2 regions of the Shewanella vesiculosa genome follow, and region 2 is predicted to be linked to the other one. Evidence: riboswitches for the same ligand, from Rfam matches in the RefSeq annotation. Region 2 holds a riboswitch; the other holds the start of a gene.
What was found. Region 2 has a riboswitch for thiamine pyrophosphate ahead of thiC (phosphomethylpyrimidine synthase ThiC). Riboswitches for the same ligand answer to the same signal wherever they lie in the genome.
Positions count from the first base shown of each region.

Region 1: linked by a shared signal. The riboswitch ahead of GW828_RS01975 (TonB-dependent receptor) and the one ahead of thiC (phosphomethylpyrimidine synthase ThiC) in region 2 are both predicted to bind thiamine pyrophosphate.

Region 1 covers NZ_JAACSD010000003.1:442,916-454,364, forward strand. The annotation lists gene trhO (oxygen-dependent tRNA uridine(34) hydroxylase TrhO) at 1-1,014, opposite strand, end outside; gene GW828_RS01935 (glutathione S-transferase) at 1,240-1,944, shown strand; gene GW828_RS01940 (hypothetical protein) at 2,134-2,334, shown strand; gene GW828_RS01945 (NAD(P)H nitroreductase) at 2,432-2,980, opposite strand; gene GW828_RS01950 (HvfX family Cu-binding RiPP maturation protein) at 3,096-3,695, opposite strand; gene GW828_RS01955 (DUF6279 family lipoprotein) at 3,788-4,633, opposite strand; gene GW828_RS01960 (phosphotransferase) at 4,684-5,640, opposite strand; gene pnuC (nicotinamide riboside transporter PnuC) at 5,719-6,429, opposite strand; gene GW828_RS01970 (hypothetical protein) at 6,435-6,695, opposite strand; gene GW828_RS01975 (TonB-dependent receptor) at 6,749-8,950, opposite strand; TPP riboswitch at 9,008-9,115, opposite strand; gene GW828_RS01980 (YcfL family putative periplasmic lipoprotein) at 9,251-9,643, opposite strand; gene GW828_RS01985 (PaaI family thioesterase) at 9,706-10,173, opposite strand; gene GW828_RS01990 (PaaI family thioesterase) at 10,170-10,679, opposite strand; gene hinT (purine nucleoside phosphoramidase) at 10,679-11,032, opposite strand; gene GW828_RS02000 (M61 family metallopeptidase) at 11,237-11,449, shown strand, end outside.
Region 2 covers NZ_JAACSD010000007.1:67,195-78,643, reverse strand. The annotation lists gene GW828_RS08520 (chemotaxis protein) at 1-32, opposite strand, end outside; gene thiH (2-iminoacetate synthase ThiH) at 121-1,236, opposite strand; gene GW828_RS08510 (thiazole synthase) at 1,238-2,047, opposite strand; gene thiS (sulfur carrier protein ThiS) at 2,050-2,277, opposite strand; gene GW828_RS08500 (HesA/MoeB/ThiF family protein) at 2,264-3,082, opposite strand; gene thiE (thiamine phosphate synthase) at 3,079-4,773, opposite strand; gene thiC (phosphomethylpyrimidine synthase ThiC) at 4,779-6,779, opposite strand; TPP riboswitch at 6,985-7,084, opposite strand; gene GW828_RS08485 (TonB-dependent receptor plug domain-containing protein) at 7,365-9,491, shown strand; tRNA gene GW828_RS08480 (tRNA-Asp) at 9,969-10,045, opposite strand; tRNA gene GW828_RS08475 (tRNA-Asp) at 10,129-10,205, opposite strand; gene GW828_RS08470 (TIGR03503 family protein) at 10,328-11,449, opposite strand, start outside.

The DNA.
Region 1 (11,449 bases), on a different contig from region 2:
ACGCTGAGCTTCTTTGTGCTGACGGCGTGCATCAATGACTTGCTTTACATCACTGCCAATATGAACTTCGCCACGTTGTTTGGCTAATTGAACTTGACGCTCACGCTCAATAAATCTCTGACGCTGCTCAGCGGGTACCTTATCGATGCAATGCGGGCAACTCACGCCTTGAACATAAGCATCAGTTTGCTTTTCGGCTTCAGTTATCGGCATACGACAAGCATTACACTGATCGTATTGACCTTTTTCAAGGCTGTGATTCACCGCCACGCGGTTATCAAATACAAAACACTCACCTTCCCATAGGCTTTGTTCTTGCTCGACTTCTTCAAGATATTTTAAAATGCCACCTTCAAGATGATACACCTCATCAAAGCCCTGCTCTTTTAAATAAGCCGTCGATTTTTCACAACGAATACCACCGGTACAAAACATCGCCACTTTTTTATGCTTAGCAGGATCGAGATTTTGTTTAACGTACTCAGGGAACTCACGAAACGTCTCGGTAACAGGATTGACGGCATTTTTAAATGTGCCTATCTTCACTTCGTAATCATTACGAGTATCAACCAGCACCACATCAGGATCTGAAATCAGGGCATTCCAGTCTTTCGGCTTAACATAGGTACCTACCACTTTACGCGGGTCGATACCTTCAACGCCCATAGTGACGATTTCTTTTTTAAGCTTTACTTTGGTGCGGTAAAATGGCATTTCATCGTCAAAAGACCACTTGGTGACAATGTTATCAAGACCTGGTTGTGTGTCTAACCAAGTCAATAAATCTTCAATCGCAGCTTGGGGTCCAGCAACGGTGCCATTGATCCCTTCTTGGGCCAGTAATAAGGTTCCTTTGATATCATGTTGTTCCATCACAGTCAGCAATGGCTGACGAATAGCTTCAAAATGAGGTAAGGCAACAAATTTATATAATGCGCACACCGCAACTTTAGAGCTGGGTTGCAATGTCTCTGGCTGAGAGTGTTGAGTAAGGTGTTGATGAGTGTCTTGCATAACAGTGGCGTCTCCGCTAGCTGGAACTTAATTTCCAGTGCATATAATAAGGTCCGCACACAGTGTGCAGACTCAAAAAAACGGCCGAAAGTATACCTAAATCACACTAAAAAAAATACTAAAACAATTCCAACCACGGTTTTCACTGTGATTTGCATTTTATTTTGGGATTTTTATCTCTAAAGCGTTACTCTATTAGTAAGACTTAATTTTATATGACATCTAATGAATTGTGCCATTTTATATAGCTTTCGTCGCTGCCCATATGCAATGCGCGCCCGTATGGGGATACATTTAAGCCAGCTAAACCCACTAGTACGTGAAATTGAACTTAAACATAAACCTAGGGAGATGTTAGCGATATCAGCCAAAGGTACTGTGCCCGTATTAGTCACACAGGACAACCAAGTGATCAGTGAAAGCATTGATATCATGCGCTATGCATTAACTGAGTATCCTGATATTGCAACCCATCACTTAACGCCTGGCGAGTATCAATCGCTATTGTCATGGTTAGATAAGCCCACAACGACAAGGCTCATAAATACTAACGATTGTGACTTTAAGCCTTGGCTAGATAAATACAAGTATGCAGACAGGTACCCTGAATACAGTCAACTATACTACCGACAACACGCTGAGCAGTTTATTCAGTTACTGGAAAATCAGTTACAAAAACACCTGTATTTGTGTACCGACACGCCTACTTTAGCCGATTTTGCTATTTTTCCCTTTATTAGGCAATTTGCTAATGTTGAACCTGCATGGTTTAACGGCATGCCCTACCCTAAAGTCCATACTTGGTTGGCCACGCTAGTCAATAGCCGATTATTTATTCTGGCGATGTACAAATATCCATTGTGGTTACCACAACAAAATAAGATCCAGTTCAAACATTCAACGAATGATGATGGACGCGTCATACCTTAGTGCAAAAATTAAAAAATTATGAATATTTAATGGTTTACAGGCTATGAATTGGTTTATTTTTCAAGTAAATTAAATAACATAAACAATGAATAGCAGTTAAAGAAAATGGATTTTTATTCTTTTAACTACAGATTTCAATTGTAAACTTATACTTAACTAAGTCATTGCTGGAACGCAAAGGAACATGACATGGATAATATGGACATTACGTTAGTCTTAATGCTTATTGCATTATTGATTTTACATATTCACTTTTGCTATCGAGCCTTAACGTCGAAAGCACATATCAAAAATGCCCAACGGATTGTGTGGTCTTCACTCAGTTTGTTAATGGGGCCGTTAGGTTATTATGTTTATCAGAACATGATCCCACTTGAGTTCTACGAATAGCCATTGACATAAATGCTTTTATTAGCTTATTGAATCGCCAAAACGAGCCTCATTTTATATTCGTTAAAGTAAGGCTCATATCTTGTATTGGCTTAGCTTATAAATAGCGAGCGAATTGCTGACCTTCTTTTAGTGGTTTTATTGGCGCAGTTACCGCAGGTGTTCCCACATATAAAAAACCGACAATTTGGTCTTGCTTAGACAAGCCTAATTGTTGGTGTACATTAGCATCAAAAGCAAAATCACCAGTGCGCCATACTGCACCGAGTCCAATGGCAAAAGCGGCTTGTTGCATTGCCATTGTGGCGCAACCAGCTGCAATTTGCTGTTCCAAAATGGGGACTTTATCGTGTACTTGTGTTTTTGCAACCACAGTAATGACCATGGGGGCGCGATAAGGCATATTGGCCACTTTGGCGAGAAATGCTTCATCGGCTCCCGTTATTTTAGCGGCGTCAACGAAAATGTCTGCCAATTTAGCTAAACCATCATCAATTGCGATAATAAATTCCCATGGGTTCAATGATCCATGATCAGGCACTCTTGCAGCGGCATTGAGCAATAATGTAAGTTGCTCAGCATTTGGTGCTGGGGCAATTAGGCGTGGTGTAGACTGGCGAGTCAGGAGTAGTTGTGTTGCGTCCAAGATACGCTCCTTTGGAATGAATTCAGGTACCGATATTAACAAATATCCCACCTATTGGGTGGGATATATTCAAAACAGGGTTGATCTTTTTGGACTCAATTAAAACAGATCCTAGTCAGGCATTTTTTAAAAAACGCTGAGCGATAACATAATCAACACTGGTGTAGCGCCCGCCCCCTAGTACAAAGAGAGCAAACAACATGATGAGATAGGTCATAGCAAACTCAATACCATTATTAAGGATAACCAAGTTACCTGAGCTGGTAAGCCATTCATAGTTACCATGCTGTTGTAAAATAGACTTGGCCGCAGCCAACTTTTCCGCTGATGCTAATACTTGCTCATTTGCTAACCACGAACTGGGATCGGCAATGGCTAACCAACCATTAGGTAAGTGCACCGCAAAAGCGGCTACGCACATGGTCATCATCATAGGCATTGCAACCATGCGAGTAGCAAGTCCGATTAGCAGTAAAAAACCACCAAACAATTCTGTACCTGCTGCCATTGCTACCATGACTTCAGGCATAGGCAAACCCAATCCCCAATCTGGATTACCAAACCAAGCGGCGGAGTCTTCAAAATGTGATAATTTGTTATAACCGGCTTGCATTAACACAGGTGCTAAATAAATTCTCAACGCTAATGGCGCAAAACCTTGAATGTGTTTAATGACATTTAAAAACTGTTGATATAACCCGCTAAGCATTTGCATAATCATCCCTACTGATCTCGTTATTACTTCAAGAGACCCGCGAAGAATAGAAAAGATTTCAGCTGAGGCTATGATACTCATTAGATGCTTGTTTATTTGTCTAAATGAAGCTCAGTTAAATCATCCACTAACTCTGTTAGTTTTTTATCGAAATGCTTACGTTGTTTTGGACTAAAAGTGCGATTTAAAGTAATCAACATTGAACCGAATTTTCGGGTATTTTCAGTTACATTATCTCGATAGACTTGAGATTTTAGCTCGTCAGGTGAAACCATCAACAACGTCATTTGTTGAGTAAAATATTCTGTTTGCTGGCGGCGTTTCAGTGCTTGTTCAAATTGGCTCAACCACTCATGGCGATACTCTAACCACATATCTAATGTTGCTAAACGTTCAGTATTGGCTTGGTGAATAATACCTTTTTGCTCATCTGTCACATTCCCTGTCCATTCAGATAATTGCTTCACGATTCTTTTGTCTGAGTCGGTTATCAATTCGGCTTGATCTTTACCTGCATATTCTTCAATTAACTCTCGCTGTTCTTTTTTCAGCTGCACTAAAATCTGCTCCACTTGTTCATCGCTTAGACTCGCAATAAGAGGTAACAGATCTGGCATAACAAAATCGAAAATACGATACCAATGAGCTTTTGCCATTGAGACTTGTTCAAGCCATAACTCTGGCGTCATGGTCTGCTGATTGGTTAAGCTTGATAATAATGACAGTTGATCACGATAACGTGGCAACTCTTGCTGGCGATGCCAGACGAGAAAAGACTCAACAATGAGATCAAATTTGTCTTGTTGCTCTGAGGTTAAGTCTACGTATTCTTCAACTTCCCACTCAATCGCCCAATCCAAAAAGAAGTAACTTACTTTAGTTGAGCAGCCAACAAAAAATAAACTACTTAACAGCAGGATAATTAATTTTTTAGACACAAATGATTCCCTTTGCAAAACTTATCTTATTTGTACGTTATCAGGGCATATTAGCAAGTCATTAATGTAAAATATTTTGTAAAGTAATGTATGTATTGTGTGGATTTTTGTGGTTCTTTGGCGGCCATTAATAATGCCCACATCGCTGAAAATAGCCAAAAACAATTGATGGCTGCTGGTAATGCCGCTTTAGCTGCAGCAACATCTGTAAGATTAGAGGTTTGGCAATACTGCAAGATAACGCTATCAACTAATTGATTTACTTGCCTTGATGATAACTCATGTGTGGCGATCACACTGGCTAAATCAAATAACGGATGACTGGCCACCGCGTATTCATAATCAATGCATAATAAGCGCTGCGATTGATGACCGCTGAGTAGTAAATTATGCGGGGTCAAATCTCGATGACAAAAAGCAGGCAGCAACACACAAGCCTCCAGCTGCGATAACCACTGTCGAACAAGGCCATTTAAGCGCAATAATTGCTGCCAAGCGTGTTGCCACTGCAAATTGGTTTGAGATGCACTTAATGAGTCTAATTGATGTGCGTATTGTTGCCACTGAGTGCTCACAGTCATACTTTTATTCGGTATGGGTAATCCACTGAGCGTTCGAAATAATTCGCTTAATAAAGGCACCGCATCCACTGCTGTAATCTGCGTCTTTGTTGCTTGTCGAATCGATGCCTGACCACGCATTGTAAACAAGATCGACCAATCCATGTTTTGCTGATCAATAAACTCACTTAAATATATTTGATTATTATCACTGACCCAAATCAGGGCCGGTGCAATGTTAGCTGCCATCGCGACTTGCCAACAGGCCACTTCAAGCTTTCTATCACACCAATTACTGTGAGCTTGATTGACTCTTAATACCTTATCGCCATCGTTACAACAGAGCTTAATATTAATATTGCTCATGCCTGTATTAAAAACCATTACCGCCGTACATTGTGCAGCAAGTTGCTGAAACAATGGGACTGGCATCGTTTGCTCAATCATATCAAGTATCTCATTAGGCAGAGATAACAAGGCTTGTGGCATCTGATATTTACTCTATTAAAAAGGGAAAGTGGTTGGCTATGCGCCAACCACTTCTTGGATGGTATTCTGTTGCTGTATTATATTGTGACGATATTTCTTGCGCCACATGATGTAGCCACCCAAGGCCATCGCGACATATAAAACAAACAGCCCAGAGGTCAACATCAAGCCTTTTTGGAAGTACAAATAGATAGACACAAAATCAATGACTACCCAATAAAGCCAGTTCTCCAACACTTTTTTGGCGACTAAGTAGGTTGTTACTACCGCAAAACACGTGGTTGCCGCGTCAACATAGGGAAATGCTGCCGAGGTATAATTGGCCATAACATACCCCACCAGCATAGAAACCAATGATGTTACGCTAATCACAACGGCATGAGCACTCCAAGACCAACTGGTTATATTCAGCTGGTGAGTATCTATGGTGTGATGAGTATTATTATGTGAATCAATATTGTGGGAATTTCTATGCTGCAAGTCTGGTACATGTAACCACAACCAATAACCGTATACCGCCATCCCCATGTAATAGATATTGAGCACCGATTCCATCAACAAGGAAACATTCCAAAATAATACCGTGTAAATCGCAGTGCTAACGAATGCGGCAGACCAGCACCAAATATTGGTCTTCATCGCCAGAATTAAGTAAGCCAAGGCTAACATAACCGCAATCGCCTCCCAAAACGTCATTAATGACGCCTCACTCAAGGCTTGTTGCAGCGTTAACAATAAATCATTCATGAATGTTATTCGCTATGTGCAAGGTCAAGTTCACCACCGATAAATTTACACACGAACACAGCCTTGCCCCATTTCTGATGAGCCGCTTGCATTTCAATGGCTAGCATCGACATTACATCCGCATACTCGCCACACACCTGTGTTGCCATCGCATTAGTGACTCGTTCAATACTGCTATAACTATCTAGTCTGCCGATAAACCACTTAATCGGATCAAGATAATTTTCATTCAACGGATACATGCTGATTTCTGCTGTTAATTTCATGTTAATTCCTTAATTAACACCGCTGTAAATTAAGTTACAGCGGCCTTGTTTAATTACATAAATTGGACTTCTAAGGTCACACCTAACTGGCGAGGGTCACCGTAACGAATATATTGTTTATCTACCCAGCCTTGATCTGGCTCGTTGCCAAAGTAAAAACCACGCACGCCATACTGCTCATCAAACACATTACGGCCCCATAAATAAGCCGACCAAGTTGGCGTTTCATAACCTACACGGGCATTATAAATGGTATAAGCATCTGACTTGGACTCGTTGCTGTCTGAGTAATAAAACTGACTTTTACCACTGGCATTCACGTTGGCAAACCAACCAGAGTCAGCAACATAGGTCATACCGGCACTGTAGGTAACGTTAGGTGAATGAGCCAGTTCACGGCCAGACAAATCGACAGTTGAGCCATATTTATCGCTGTATTGATATTGACCATATTCGGTTTCTAACCAACCAAAGCTGCCATAAAACTCAATATTCTCGGTTAAATACCATTTAGCATCGAGTTCTGCACCATAGTTATTCGAGCTACCTGCATTTTCAGTAAATAGAATAAACCGTTGGGGGCTATCGGGATCTTGTAACGACGCGGCGACTTGTTGATCTTGGCGATCCATATAAAATAACGCAAATGTAGAATCGACTTCACCGTCAAACCAGCTCGATTTTAAGCCCAATTCATAGTTATATAGGATCTCAGTATCGAACTCTTTTTTGTCTGATAATTGAGCTGGTAATGTCATATTAAAACCACCCGCTTTATAACCGCGGGCAATACGTACATAGGCATTGTGGTCAGCATTAATGGCTTTTGATAACGCAATATGCCCGCCCCACATATCTTCTGATGGGGCGAAATTATCTTCATTACTGTCACTATAATCACTGTCACGACGTTCAAGTCGAAGTCCTGTAGACAATAAATATTCATCACCTAAATGGCTGTCTAATTGAGCAAATACCGCATAATTGGTCGCATCGTAACTGGACTGCAGCACTTCATCTGGATAAGTGTTGTACTCTGAATACAAGTCATTATCTTCTTGTAAATTCATCGCATACACGCCAACTAACCAGTCGGTGCTGCCGGCGAAAATACGCCCAGCGGTTTTTGACGATAGACGAAATTCTTGGGTAAAGGTTTTACGGTCGCCCTTTTTATCCCAGGTATAATCGTAAACACAAGGTTCGCTGCCATTAACGGCACCAGAGTCATCATAAGCTGCACATTGTTTGCTTGCCCAATATTCTGGATTAGCCCAATCGCCATCATAACCATTATGGTGGTCGGTTTGCGCAAACGAGGTTAACGACGTGAAATCAAATGTTGGTATACCAGAATAAATAAATTTAATCCCAGCACCGGAGGTTTTTTGCGTATCAACGCCAGGTTGGTCAGTTAAAGTATTGCTGGGATTATTGTCTAATGTCCACACATCGTAGCCATTATCAAAGTTTGCATGTAACAAGGTTAAATCAACTTGCAAATCGTCAGTCGCATACCAACGTAACTTCGCTCTGGCAGTCAATTCGTCACGCTCATTGGTATCGTCGCGATTAAGATAAAGATTGTCACGATAACCATTTTGGTTATGTTGCTCTAACGATACCCGGTAGAGTAGTTTGCCTGAATCATTAAGCGGGCCGGAGCTGAATCCTGACAGAGTGCGCAGGTTATCGTCACCTAAGCTGACTTTTGCGCCATGCTCAAACGACTCTGTAGGATCGTTACTTTTTAGGTAAATTAATCCGGCTAATGCGTTGGCACCATACTGAGTCCCCTGTGGACCACGCAACACTTCAACCTGTTGCATGTCGTACATACTCGATACCATGCCAAGGCCTGATAGATCGATGTCATCGACCACAAAACCAACTGATGAGTTAGGTGCACCTTGATATTGCTCTTGCTCACCAACACCTCGAATTTGGAAGTATTTAGGTCGAGAGCTACCACCAGACCAATTAAAGTTAGCAATCGAATTGAGCACATCTTCAAAATGCTGTGCGCCTTCATCTTCTAATTGTTGCGCATCAATAACGGTGACACTGGAGGGCATTTTCTCAAGGCTGATATTACTAAAATCAGCATTAACGACAATGACTTCCATTTTTTCATATTCAGGTGTTACGCGTTCAACATCAGCGGTTTTAGCCATAGCAATAGGTGAGCTTATGGCTGTAATCACCGCTAAGGCAATGGGGGTGTGATGTAATCTAATAGAATTTTTCGTGAACATAGGACCTCAAATAGTAATTTTGAGATCCGGCAAGAGTAGCGAATAAGAGGTGCACCGAGTTATAGTGTGGCCCATTCCTACGCCGGTATAAGCCGGATCAGGTTCTAAGGGTTCGTCATACAGACATCTCAGTTCAGGTTTTACTGAACACCCCTTGGCGGTCTCGATTATAAACTAACTTCAATATGAATACACGAGCAGTGACACAATTTGATAACTCAACAATGCAATTAATTAACCCTCACACTAAATCACATCGATTATTGTCATAAATAAGCTTAAAGCTAATGATAATGGAGTCTAATTGGAGAATGCTTGCCTCACATAGACCTCAAATCGGGTGACTTGCGAATTGGGCGCAACCGCACCGACTTGTAACTGCTGCTTGCCATGTAACTTAACTGATTTCCAGCTGCTTGCTTCATCTTCAACGGTAAATCCACTCGCATCGAACCAAGTGAATTTGTATTGAATACGCAAATCAGTACTCGATTGGCTTTGAATCAATGCTGACGCTTTGATTAAGTCCGCGACCATAAGTGATGAAACATCGGTCACGTTAACGTCACGAGCAAATGAGGTATTATCAACCCTAAGTTGGCCACTAGAATTAGCAGAGATACCCGCAGTATTATGCGCACAAGCCGAAAGTAACAGCGCAGAAGCGATAAGACATAGTAATGATGTTTTCATACAATATTCCCTTAATAAATAGATGCAATTGAACTTGTCTCTAACACAGCAGCACATCATGACTAATCCAGTAGAAAATGTGCTCGTGCTGTCGCAATCAGCTGCTTGCGGTTGGTTTGCCAACAGTTCATGCTGACGTTTGCTACTCTACGACCTTGGCGAGTAATTTTGCATTCAGCAAAGGTGTCTTGATGCAAACCTGCGCGTAAATAATCAATTGAAAAATCGACAATTTTAGGCACTTTCTTAGCTTGCATAAACACCATTAACTGCACAATAGCTGACATTTCCATAAACCCAGCAAGCACACCACCGTGAATAGCAGGTAATATAGGATTACCAATATTGTCATCTTTAGCGGGTAATTTAAATACCATTTCATCGCCAAAACGCGCCACAGACATACCTATAAATTGTGAGTAAGGTACTTTTTCAAGAAGATAACTATAATCATTTAACTCTATGGCCCGTTTGACCACATCTTGAACATCTAAACCCGTTTGCGTACTGATATTGCTTGGTTCACTCATGATTTCGTCTCCGGCAAATTACCCATTAATGCTTGCCGAAACGATTCACCAACCATTTCTGGGCTAATGCGCATAAACGATCCCACAGCGTGAGCAATAGGTTCATCAATACTGTCTTGGTAAGCTATCGCGCGGGTAAAAGCCACGCTTGGCGATAATCGATAGCATTCTGCAAACCCATAAACCGATTTATGCGGCTCAGCAGGTTTCATGTAATCGACCCGTAAATCCAGTGTCGGTGACAATTCTAACGATTGATATTTTTTTAATATTGCACATACCACTGCCGTGCCACAGGCGGTGTCTATTAGGGTGGTAATCACCCCGCCATGGATCACCCCGGTGTCAGGATAACCAATGATGTCTTGGCTGTAAGGTAACTCAATAAGCACGTGATGCTCACTGGCCTCTTGGACAGTAAGCCCTAAACGGCGGCATTGAGCTAACTGATTAACAAATCGACTGGCCACTTCGGTTAACGGAAAAAAATCGCTGTTGATTTTCATTAGTCACGACTCAGCATTGGGCCTAACGGCTTACCGCCCAAAAGATGTATATGGATATGATAAACCTCTTGGCCAGCGTGTTTATTACAATTCATAATTAATCGATAACCGTCTTGTGCAATACCGGCTTCATCAGCAAGTTTAGCCGCGACCGTCATCATCCGGCCTAATGCTTGTTCATCAGAGGCCTTAACGTCATTAGTCGTGGCGATTAGATGGTTAGGAATAATCAAAATATGGGTAGGAGCTTGCGGTGCAATATCCCTAAATGCAGTAACTAAATCATCTTGATATAAAATATCCGCTGGAATTTCACGACGAATAATTTTGCTAAATATGGTTTCTTCAGCCATTTTGGGGCCCTCATTAAATAACTGCATTGTTGCTTTTGATAATACTATCAATTCTTTGAACTATCACTCCAGTAAAACCGCTCATTATGGATAATCTTTTGCTCAAAATGGGATTCGTTTGCTTAACGTCGGCATTTTTGGCAGCATTGTCGATTATAGCTCAATCGTTTTGATTGTGACTCGCCTACTTATTCGGAATTCTTTATGCATTACCATATCCATGCGATCGATCCAAAAGCACACTTATTTGAAGTCACGTTAACTGTCTCTGAAGCATCTCCATCACAAGTTTTTTGTTTACCCGCTTGGCTACCCGGTAGCTACATGATCCGCGATTTTGCTAAAAACATAATTGACATTGATGCTAAAGAAAATCAACAACCGCTATCCGTTACTCAATTAGACAAACAAACCTGG
Region 2 (11,449 bases):
AAACCAGATGAATACGCTGATTGAACTTGCATAATGACGACTCCTGATCATAAAAACTTTCATTTAGTATGATCTAAACCGACTAATATGTACAGTTTATAAGCAAACCAATCTTAAACTTTAATCATTATTCCAGCCCATCTCCCAATCTTTCCATACGGGATTCAATCCTCGTCGCCTCATTTGGATTATCACTTGCTCTGCAGAGCGATTATCACTGATCTCAAATTGATCAAGTTGGCTGTCAGGTGTCATGTAGCCTCCTGGTTGGGTTGAACTTCCGGCACTCATGTGAGTAATTCCAAGTGGCAGTAAATTATCTCTTAACGACGGCAGTTCACGTGTTGATAAACTGATTTCAAGTTGCGGATTAAACAACCTAAATGCACAGATCAATTGCACTAATCCGGCATCGGTTAATTCAACCTTAGGTGAAATACCACCAGTACATGGACGTAAGCGAGGTAATGAAATACTGTAACGATTACGCCAGTAGGTTTTTTCTAGATAATCAAGATGATACCCCATTAATAATGCATCGAGTCGCCAATCATCTAACCCAAGTAATACCCCTAAACCTATTTTATCGATCCCTGCTTTTGCGACTCGATCTGGGGTATCTAAGCGATAAACGAAATCTTGTTTTTTACCGCGAGTATGATGTTTTGCATAAGTTTGAGGCCGGTAAGTTTCTTGGTATACCATAACGGCATCAACACCTAACTTACCAAGACGCTGATATTGTTCTGTTTCCAATGGTTGAACTTCCATTGCCACGTAATTAAAAGCCTTACTAACTAACGGTAACACCGACTCAAAATACCCCATTCCAACTTTAGTTTCGTGTTCACCAGACACCAGCAATATCGAATCGAAGCCACGTTGTTTGATAATAGCCATTTCTGCTGTGAGTTCATCACTGTTAAGGGTTTTACGCTTAACCTTATTGCTCATGCTAAAGCCACAATAATCACATTCATTGGCGCACAGATTTGATAAATACAAGGGTAAGAAAAGACCGATATTGGCACCGAATCGCTTTCGAGTCAGCTGAACTGCTTGCTGCGCCATCGGTTCAATATATGGCATTGCGGCAGGAGATAATAGTGCCAACAAGCTATCAAGATTGCCGTTTGGATTTTGCAAAGCCAATTCAACGTCTTTGGCGGTAGTCGAATACAATTTCATCGATAATGCATCGGGGGCTAATTGCGTAAATACGCTTGAATATGACATGCTAACCCTCCTTGATGTTCACTGACTGCGTCAGTGAATTGATTGATGCTTCTGTCAGAAATCCGGTTAATGGACTGGTTGCATCGGCGTGATGGTTCACAGCCCCTAAACCTGCAAGAAAGGCTTGTCTTCCTGTCGCGACCGCATCAGCAAAGCATTTCGCCATTTGCTGAGGATAAGCACTACTTGCAATCGCGGTATTAACCAATACGGCTGCTGCCCCCATTTCCATTGCTCTGCAGGCTTGCGAGGGGGCACCAATTCCAGCATCAATGATCACAGGTATGCTGGCTTGTTCGATGATAATGCGTAAAAAGGTTTCCGTGGCTAGGCCTTGGTTACTGCCAATGGGGCTACCAAGAGGCATCACTGCGGCGCAGCCGACTTCTTCTAATCGGCGACATAACACAGGATCGGCATGCACATAAGGCATGACAATATAGCCTTGCTCGCATAATTGTTGAGCCGCGATCAATGTTTCAATAGGATCTGGCATGAGATATTTAGGATCTGGATGAATTTCAAGTTTAATCCATTTAGTGCCAAGCATTTCATAAGCCAGTTCGGCAGCAAAAATAGCTTCTTTGGCATTGCGCGCACCCGCGGTATTAGGTAATAACTTTACCCCCATACTTTGCAGCGGCCCGAGTAAATTGTCATGGCCGCGGGTTAAATCAATCCGCTTCATCGCCAAGGTAACTAACTGCGATCCCGAACTGTTTATAGCTTGTAACATAGTGTTGTGATCTGAAAACTTTCCCGTCCCGGTGAATAATCGAGACGAAAATTGATGATCGGCTATCGTTAACATTATTAACCTCCAGCAACGGCAGAAAAAACCGTAATATTATCGTTCGCTTGACACAATACGTGCACCCATCGGCTTCGTGGTACAACACTATCGTTGACGACTATGGCGACCGCTTGAGTTGGTAGATCACTTAAAATCAGTAATTCGGCCAAATTCAAATTAGCCCGAACGATTTGTTCGACCCCATTGAGTTGCAAGGCAATCTGAGAGTGGCAATTAATATGCGTCATTGGGCTGCTCCGAAAGCTGAGTGACTGACTGTTGATGACATACTGCACACTCTGGATCTTGGCTCATGTGGGCATGCTGCCAATGTAAGTTTTTAGCATTAAAGCAATGTAGAACACCGTATTGGGTAAAGGTATTGCAGATGTGCTGAAGGCCCACCAGCGCTTGCATACTGGCGATAATACCCACAGCAGGCCCTAGCACTCCTGCTCGAGTACAATTTTGCGTAATCGTCATATCAAGTGGATATAAACAACGATAACAGCCGCTATTTGGGTGTGAATTAGAGCCTGAGTCTGAAAAATCAATACAAAATAGTTGTCCTTGATAGCCACTGATTGCGCCACTAACCAACGTCAATTTCTGTTCAACGCAGAGTTGATTAATAAGCTGCCGTGTCTTGAAATTATCAGTGCAGTCAAATACCAGAGGCTTGGTTACTTTTCGCTTGATAAGCTGATAAAAATGCTGGGCAGTAACTTTTTCCGCGATAGTATCGATGTTGATTTCAGGGTAAGCACGATTAAGCACTCTTTTAGTAACAGCAACTTTGGTTTGGCCAATATCTGCGGCAGTGAATAATAGCTGCCGTGGCAAGTTTGATAGTTCAATAACATCATGGTCAATCAACAACATATGCTGAACACCTGCCGCCGCGAGGTAATGAGCGACTAGATGCCCTAATCCGCCCATGCCAATAATGACGACCGAACTATTCATAATGGCGAGTTGGCCAGTCTCGCCAATATCACTGAGTAACATGGTGCGTGAGTACTGGATATACTGCTGATCCGATAGTATATTCATCTCACCTCCGCAGAGACACTCGGTTTCGATAATGATCGCGTCAACTGTAACCACTTATGATTTAACGCTTGATAAGCTTTAGCGGGATCTGCAGCAGCGCTCACGGCTCTGACAACCGCAACATCACCCACCCCAGTCATGGCAATGACCTCAAGATTACTGAGATTGATTCCGCCAATCGCTACCGTTGGATAATGACGCGAAAATAAGCTGACATAACGTGTAAGCTTAGTGATCCCTTGGGGGGCTGATGGCATTTGTTTCGTGGTGGTAGCAAAAATATGCCCTAGTGCAATATAGGAAGGTGAGTGTTGGTGAGCTAATAAGGCTTCAAAATAACTGTGGCTCGATAATCCTAATGCCATTCCAGCTGCAGCTATCGCGGCTAAATCTGCAGTCGCCAAATCTTCTTGGCCTAAGTGAACCCCAAACGCACCGTGTTTAAGCGCCAGTTGCCAATGATCATTGATAAATAACTGAGCATGAAACTCTCGGCCCAGTTTAATCACCTCAATAATATTAGTTTCGAGTGTTAATCGCTGCAGACTATCCGAACAAGTGTCGCTATCGAGTTTAGTGCGATATTGAATGGTTTTGCAGCCAGCTGATAGCAGCTGTTTGAGTATATTTAGATCATCAACAACAGGATAAATACCGAGTGGTTTTAGCCGCGATTTAAAGTCATTATGGGCTGTGTGTTTAAACGAAGCTTGAGCGAGATTGTCTGATGTAATCAACTTGATTAACGGCATAGCCTGTAAATCATCGGGCCAACCGGTACGGGCTAAAACCCCAGGACCTTGCCCTAGACTGAAACCTAATGCTAAGCCCTTATTGACATAAGCTTTTGCCAACACAATAGCATCATGGATCACTAAGTCATGGGCAATAAAACATGCTATTGCAGATGATAAAGTGCAACCACTGCCATGATTGTTATTAGTGACTATCCGCTGACTGCTTAACATAAACACGGCATTACTGTGTGCAACACTGGCACCTGGTACGCTTGTACTGACATAAATATCTGTCGCATCGTGCTGCCAATGAGCATCACCACCTTTGGCAAGTACATGGCATTTAAATATATTTGATAACCACTTAGCGTCGTTAATCATCTGCAGTTGCAGAGTACTGATGGGATCGTTCTCAAGCGATGATTCAAGATTAAGGTTATCATTTCGATGTTGCGCTAAAACGCAATGATGACATAAACGCCCTAACTCATGTTGATTAGGGGTTAATAAGTCAATTAAGCCAATCAGAGGACTAAAATCGAGATCCATAGGATTAAAGCTGGCACCACTGCTGGCGACCATCACAGGATCAAGCACCACAAAAGGAGCCATAATTAGTCTAGATCGTATCTGGGTTAACCAATCAGCCAGTATGTATACCTGTGCTTGGGATGCCAACAGGCCAATTTTAATCGCTACCGGCGGCAGATCTGCACATAAGCTGGTCAACTGAGCCAGTAACATGGATTCAGAAACAGTTTCAACAAGACTGACACTGACTGAGTTTTGCGCAGTTAATGTGGTTATTACGCTACACCCGTGACATGACAAGTCTTGCATGGTGAGTAAATCAGCTTGAATCCCCGCACCACCACCACTGTCTGAACCGGCTATGGTCCAGACAATCGGTGGGGTTTGCATTATGGATTCACTGACAAATGTCGATGAATTCATGATAGTTATTCAACCTCTACCGCTAAGTCGGTATCAACTTGTGCTGCTGGTTTGACGGCGTGATACAGTGCCGATCCCGACGCTTTGAACTCAGCCGACTTTTGCACCATAGCCTCGGACGGATTTATGGCTTGAGCCATAGGTTGAGTTTGATAAGCACTGGCGGCAGAGACCTCAATCTTAAGTGCTTCTGCTTGTTGAAGATTCGCGGCATATTCACGCACTTCGTGGGTTATTTTCATCGAGCAAAATTTAGGCCCACACATTGAACAAAAATGAGCCACTTTTGCTGATTCTTGTGGTAACGATTCGTCGTGGTAAGCACGAGCGGTATCAGGATCAAGGCCTAGGTTGTATTGATCTTCCCAACGGAATTCAAAGCGGGCTTTGGATAACGCATTATCACGCACTTGTGCACCTGGATGACCTTTAGCGACATCAGCAGCATGAGCTGCAATCTTGTAGGCAATTAAGCCTTGTTTTACATCTTCTTTGTTAGGTAAGCCTAAGTGTTCTTTGGGAGTGACGTAACACAACATCGCCACGCCATACCAAGCCATCATGGCAGCGCCAATCCCTGAGGTGAAGTGATCATAACCCGGCGCGATATCGGTAGTTTGTGGGCCTAAGGTGTAAAAAGGCGCTTCATCACAAAGAACTAATTGCTTTTCCATATTGACTTTAATCAACTGCATTGGCACATGACCAGGGCCTTCGATGATGGTTTGCACATCATATTCCCATGCAATTTTAACCAATTCGCCTAAGGTTTCTAATTCCGCAAATTGCGCTTCATCATTGGCATCGGCAATTGAACCGGGGCGCATACCATCGCCTAACGACAAGGACACATCGTATTGGGCGCAAATCTGGCAAATATCGCGAAAATGCTCATATAAGAAACTTTCTTGATGGTGGCTTAAACACCACTTAGCCATAATTGAACCGCCACGCGACACAATACCGGTAAGGCGTTTGGCGGTCATAGGTACATAACGCAATAATACCCCAGCATGGATGGTAAAATAATCTACGCCCTGCTCGGCTTGCTCTATTAGCGTATCTCTAAATACCGCCCAACTGAGATCTTCGGCAACGCCATTAACCTTTTCTAATGCTTGATAAATCGGCACAGTACCAATTGGCACTGGCGAATTACGGATAAGCCACTCACGGGTTTCATGGATATAACGTCCGGTCGACAAGTCCATGACGGTATCGGCCCCCCAACGGGTTGACCACACCAGTTTTTCCACTTCTTCTTCAATCGACGATGTCACCGCCGAATTACCAATATTGGCATTCACCTTCACCAAAAAATTACGCCCAATAATCATAGGTTCGGTTTCAGGATGGTTAATATTGAGTGGGATAATCGCTCGACCTCGAGCGACTTCATCGCGGACAAACTCAGGAGTGATCAGCTGACCAATATGCGCACCAAAAGCCTCTCCTGGTGCCTTTTGAGTCAATACGGTGTCAGTTACCTCAGCACGAGCCATGTTTTCACGAATGGCAATGTATTCCATTTCAGGGGTAACAATACCTTGGCGAGCATAATGCATTTGGGTCACGCATTTGCCCGGCTTGGCTCGCTTCGGCGCAACTAGGGCATCAAAACGCAAGTGATCTAAGCCATCATCAGCAAGTCGCTGTTGAGTAAAACCTGAACTTGCACCGGTTAATTGCTCGGTATCTTGTCGATCATCAATCCATGCTTGACGGATTTTAGCTAAACCTTGACGCACATTAATGTCGGCAAGGGGATCAGAATAAGCGCCCGCACAGTCGTAGACCATGATAGGTGGATTGGCTTGTTTAATGGGCTTTGCATCGGTGCCGCCAATGACGGTTTCAGTTTGATTAACCTGACGCATAGCGACGTTGATATCTGCACGACTACCCGTTAAATAGACTTTTTCAGAATTAGGATGTTGTAACGGTTTAAGGGTATCAATAAATTGTTGAGCATTAGCTCGAGTTTGACGACGGTTTGGATTTGACATTAGCAACCTCATTATTAAGAGTAGAGTTGCTTGTCTGGAGAGGTGTTGATAGCAGCAGTAAACAATAAAAATACTATCGCTTACGTCAATAACCACATAAAAAATACTAAAGTAATAACTTAACTGGACATATAAACCGATAAAAAACTCGGAGGTAAACGTCCATTTACTGTCTTGTTAAAACGTTATTATCTTCCCAATAATAATGATTATTACGCTTGTTTCCTTCGCAGGTTCTAGCCTGATCAGGTTCAACGGATCCCGAATAAACGGTCTCAGCCATAATGGCACTCCGACAAGATGTGCGTCAGTATAGGCAAGCTTTAAACAAAATATCAAGCCCTAACTATCATCTATTGCTATGACATCTATGAGTTAACATGCCGGCATTAGTTTAGCTTTATCCCTTATCTATCGTATTCACTCAACACTTGATGCATATATTTATAAAGGTGCGACATCATGTCGCACTCTTCATATTTATTAGCAGGTTATAATTTATTAAGGTGAACAATCTCCTTTGAAATTAACTCATCAAAGGTTTATAAAAAAACAATAAAGGTGATAGCTTTGACTCACAAAGTAATGCAAACCATTAAATTAACGAATAACGCCCCATGGGCTTACTCATCAATTGCATTGGCAGTAACACTGGCCATAACGCCGCAAGTAAGAGCTGAATCGAATGACATACAAAACAACCAAGGTGTTGAACATGTCAAAGTACAAGGACAGCAAACAACACATAAAGACCTACTAGGTTCGGCTGAAAACCTCTTAAAAAAGCAAGGCGTCGATTTCTCTGAGGCTGGCGGTGTGTCAGCCTTACCCATCTTAAACGGCATGATGGGCGATCGGATAAAAATCCTTATCGATGGTAGTGACATCACTTCATCATGTGCAAACCAGATGAACCCGCCGCTCTCATATGTATCTGCAAATCAAATCAGTTCAACGCAAGTCGTCGCGGGAGTCTCTCCGGTAAGTGCTGGCGGTGATAATATTGCTGGAGTGATAAAAATCAGCAGTTTAAACCCACTGTTCACTGATAGCGGCGCTGTAACATGGCACAGTGGTAATGTTTCTAGTGGTTATCGCAGTACCGATGATGCTTTTCTTGCTGGCGTCAATGCCACCGTTGCCAGTAAAACGTTAAGTTTTAGCTATCAAGGGTCATTTGAAGATGCCAACAGTTATACCGATGGTCATGGCGATAAAGTACTCGACACCCTATATCAATCTCAAAACCATGCGCTAACGGCAGCTTGGCAAGATGAGACCCAACAAATAGCCATTAAGCTTACTCATCAACATATTCCTTATCAGGGTTTCGCTAACCAATATATGGATATGACTAACAATGACAGCTACGGAGCGTTAGTGCGTTATCAGCGTTCACTAGAAAATGATGCCGAGTTTACAGCACAAGCCAATTGGCACAGCGTCGAACATGAAATGGGATTCTTTACTGACGAAAAAACCGGCAAGATGCCGATGGAAACTAAAGGAAAAGATTATAGCTACCAGTTGCATTGGCAATTACCCATAAGTTCAGACAGTACCTTGTTGATTGGACAAGAATATTATGTTTATCAACTTGACGATACTTGGCCCGCTATCGAAGGTTCATCTATGATGGGACCTAATGATTATGTCAATATTAATGACGGCAAGCGTCAACGTGCTGCTCTTTATGGTGAATGGCAACACACTCTAAATAGTCGTTGGTGGTTATCAGCTGGCGTCCGATATGAATACGTGTCAACAAACGCTGCTGAAGTACAACCCTATAACACTATGGCCATGATTGGCATGACCAATGTCAATGCCATAGCCGCAGATGAATTTAACAGCCTTTATCGTAAGCGTAATGACAATATTATCGACGCTACTCTTCTGGCTCGATATCAATTGAGTGACACTGAAGTCATAGAGGTTGGTTTAGCGAGAAAAAGCCGAGCGCCAAATTTATATGAACGTTACAGTTGGGGTCAAAGCACCATGGCAACAACCATGATCGGTTGGTTTGGTGATGGAAATGGCTATATAGGTAACCCAAACCTCAATGCCGAAACAGCACATACCTTAAGTACAGCCTATAAATTGGTACAAGATGACTTAGCCTTCAGCGCTACCGCTTGGTACAGCAAAATAAATGATTATATTGATGCCGATGAGGTTGGTAGTTTTAACAAAACGCCTATGACCAATACTCGCCGCAATATTTTACAGTTTACCAATGTTAACGCGACTCTGTTTGGTGCACGTATTGATGCTGAATACCAACTAGCAGAAAACCGCAGTGGTAAATGGCTCATGGTTGCTAATGCCACTGCCACTCACGGCGAAAGAGATAACGGTGACGAGCCTCTGTATCAAATAAAGCCATTACAAACTGAGCTTGCTCTTCACCAAGAACTTGGTGATTGGAAAAATAGCCTTAGCTGGCAATGGGTCGCGAGCAAAGATCGCGTTGATAGTCAGCGCTTAGAAAATACAACCAACAGTTACTCTCTGCTTAACTTAAGCAGCAGTATCCAATGGCAAGGTGCAACAATGACTGTCGCCGTGAAAAACTTACTCGACGAATATTATCAACTGCCTTTAGGCGGGGTCAGTATTGCACAATACAAAACAGACAACAGTAACGGCTTTGAACAAATAGCCGGAGCTGGACGATCGCTTGAATTGAATATTAATTACGCATTCTAGAGCTGGGTAGATAATAGCGAAATAAGTATCGATTACAATTACCTTAAGCCATCGAGATCACACTGCTTAGCTATATATTTTCAGTATTAAAAGCACCCACTACGGCCGGAACTGAGTGGGTGCTGCTGAACAGCGGTGATAGTTATCAATAATGGCAACAGCCAAGATGCGATATAGCCTCGAATGAATTATGTTTAAATAAATAAAAGTTAGCTTTTAGAGGAAGTCGTCAGCCAAGACCCTACAATTCATACTGCGGTTAATTGTATGCAAAATAAGCTCGATAAAGCGGCTTACTTGATGGGTAGGATTTAGATGTCACCTACCCTAAGGATAATGTTTTGCTTTGCGCCGTAATGGCTATTTACTCAATCTGATGCTGAAATCACTCTGTGGTTATCTCGATTGGCTTAAGCATTCAGCTCCGTCTTAAAATAAAAAAGCCTCTACATTGCTGTAGAGGCTTTTTTATTTATTTGGCGGAGCGGACGGGACTCGAACCCGCGACCCCCGGCGTGACAGGCCGGTATTCTAACCAACTGAACTACCGCTCCAAAACGGTTTGTATACACTTAATAAAACTAACAATATTAAACTAATTGCTGTTTATTTTATTAAGTGCAAACAGGTACTTGAATGGCGGAGCGGACGGGACTCGAACCCGCGACCCCCGGCGTGACAGGCCGGTATTCTAACCAACTGAACTACCGCTCCACACAAGTGCGATGAATAATAAAGTTGTGATAATTAATCGTCAACTGTTTTTTAATTGTTTTAGCTCAATTAGTCAAAATTTGCTCAATTGCGCATTTTGTGACTAAAAAACACTCAAAATATTAGTTTTTATCATCAGGCATAGTCAGGTCAATATCGTCTAAATCAACACTTTCAAGCAGACCCTCTTGGGAATTTTGATTACTTTCAGGATTTTGCTTTAGCCTTTCTTCTGCTGCAGCCATCGCTTTGGCAAGGGTCTGCTTTTTACGCCATATCACTAAGCCCACAACACCGAACAAAAACAGTATTCCGTTGATGGTAATAATCCAGAACATTGCATTATCTTTAGCCTCTTGCTCTTCAAATTCAGCTTGAATAGCCGCTTTTTTAGCCAGTTCTTCAACCGATGGAGCCGGAGCTGGAGGCTCAATCAAATTAAAAAACATTTCAGGCAAATTCAGGACAATTTCACGACCATCGACAGTCGTGGAGAACGCATGCCCTTGAACACGATAACTGCCATATTCGGTCACTTTAGGTAAAAAGAGAATTTGATTTGCACTGGTCACGGTTTGAACGGTTAAAGGCAGCGATAAACCGGCAGGACCAACTAACTCAAATTCAAAATGTGTTTGTGCCAGTATCACCACGGATTCATCAACCGCTAATTGGATCTGCCATATCTCTTTTAATGGGTCGCTATTAGGCACCATTTTAACCTGTATTGGTTGTGCTGAAAGCCCAAAAGGCATTGTATATTCGCGCTCAAACACATTATTTCGCGCAGTGACATTAAGCACATAATGACCCGCGGGTTGTTGCAAATTTTGGCTGCCAGTAAAGATGCCATCGTCTGGAACTTCATCAAACAATTCACCATTGTCTTTATATTCGCCAACAATAACAGTACCAGTAGCAAAATTATCGTCAGTAGCAAGGTGTTGACTGGTGAAACGAGCGGTCCATTCCACCATATAGTCTAAACCCGGCATTCTCATGGTTAAATCATCACCTAACAGCCTTGCCGTCACCTTCAAGCGTTCGCCCTGATAAAGAGGCTGAGGTAAAGGTTCCACTGCAATATCGAGTGCAGAAATTTTTTGAATGGTCGATCCTTCCACCACACTGCCTAATAACTGCCAAGGACCAGGCATCGGCTTCTCAATATAAATCATGTCGGCAGCAATACCGTCGACCCACTTGACGGTTTGTGGATGACGATTTGAATACCATTTACTGCC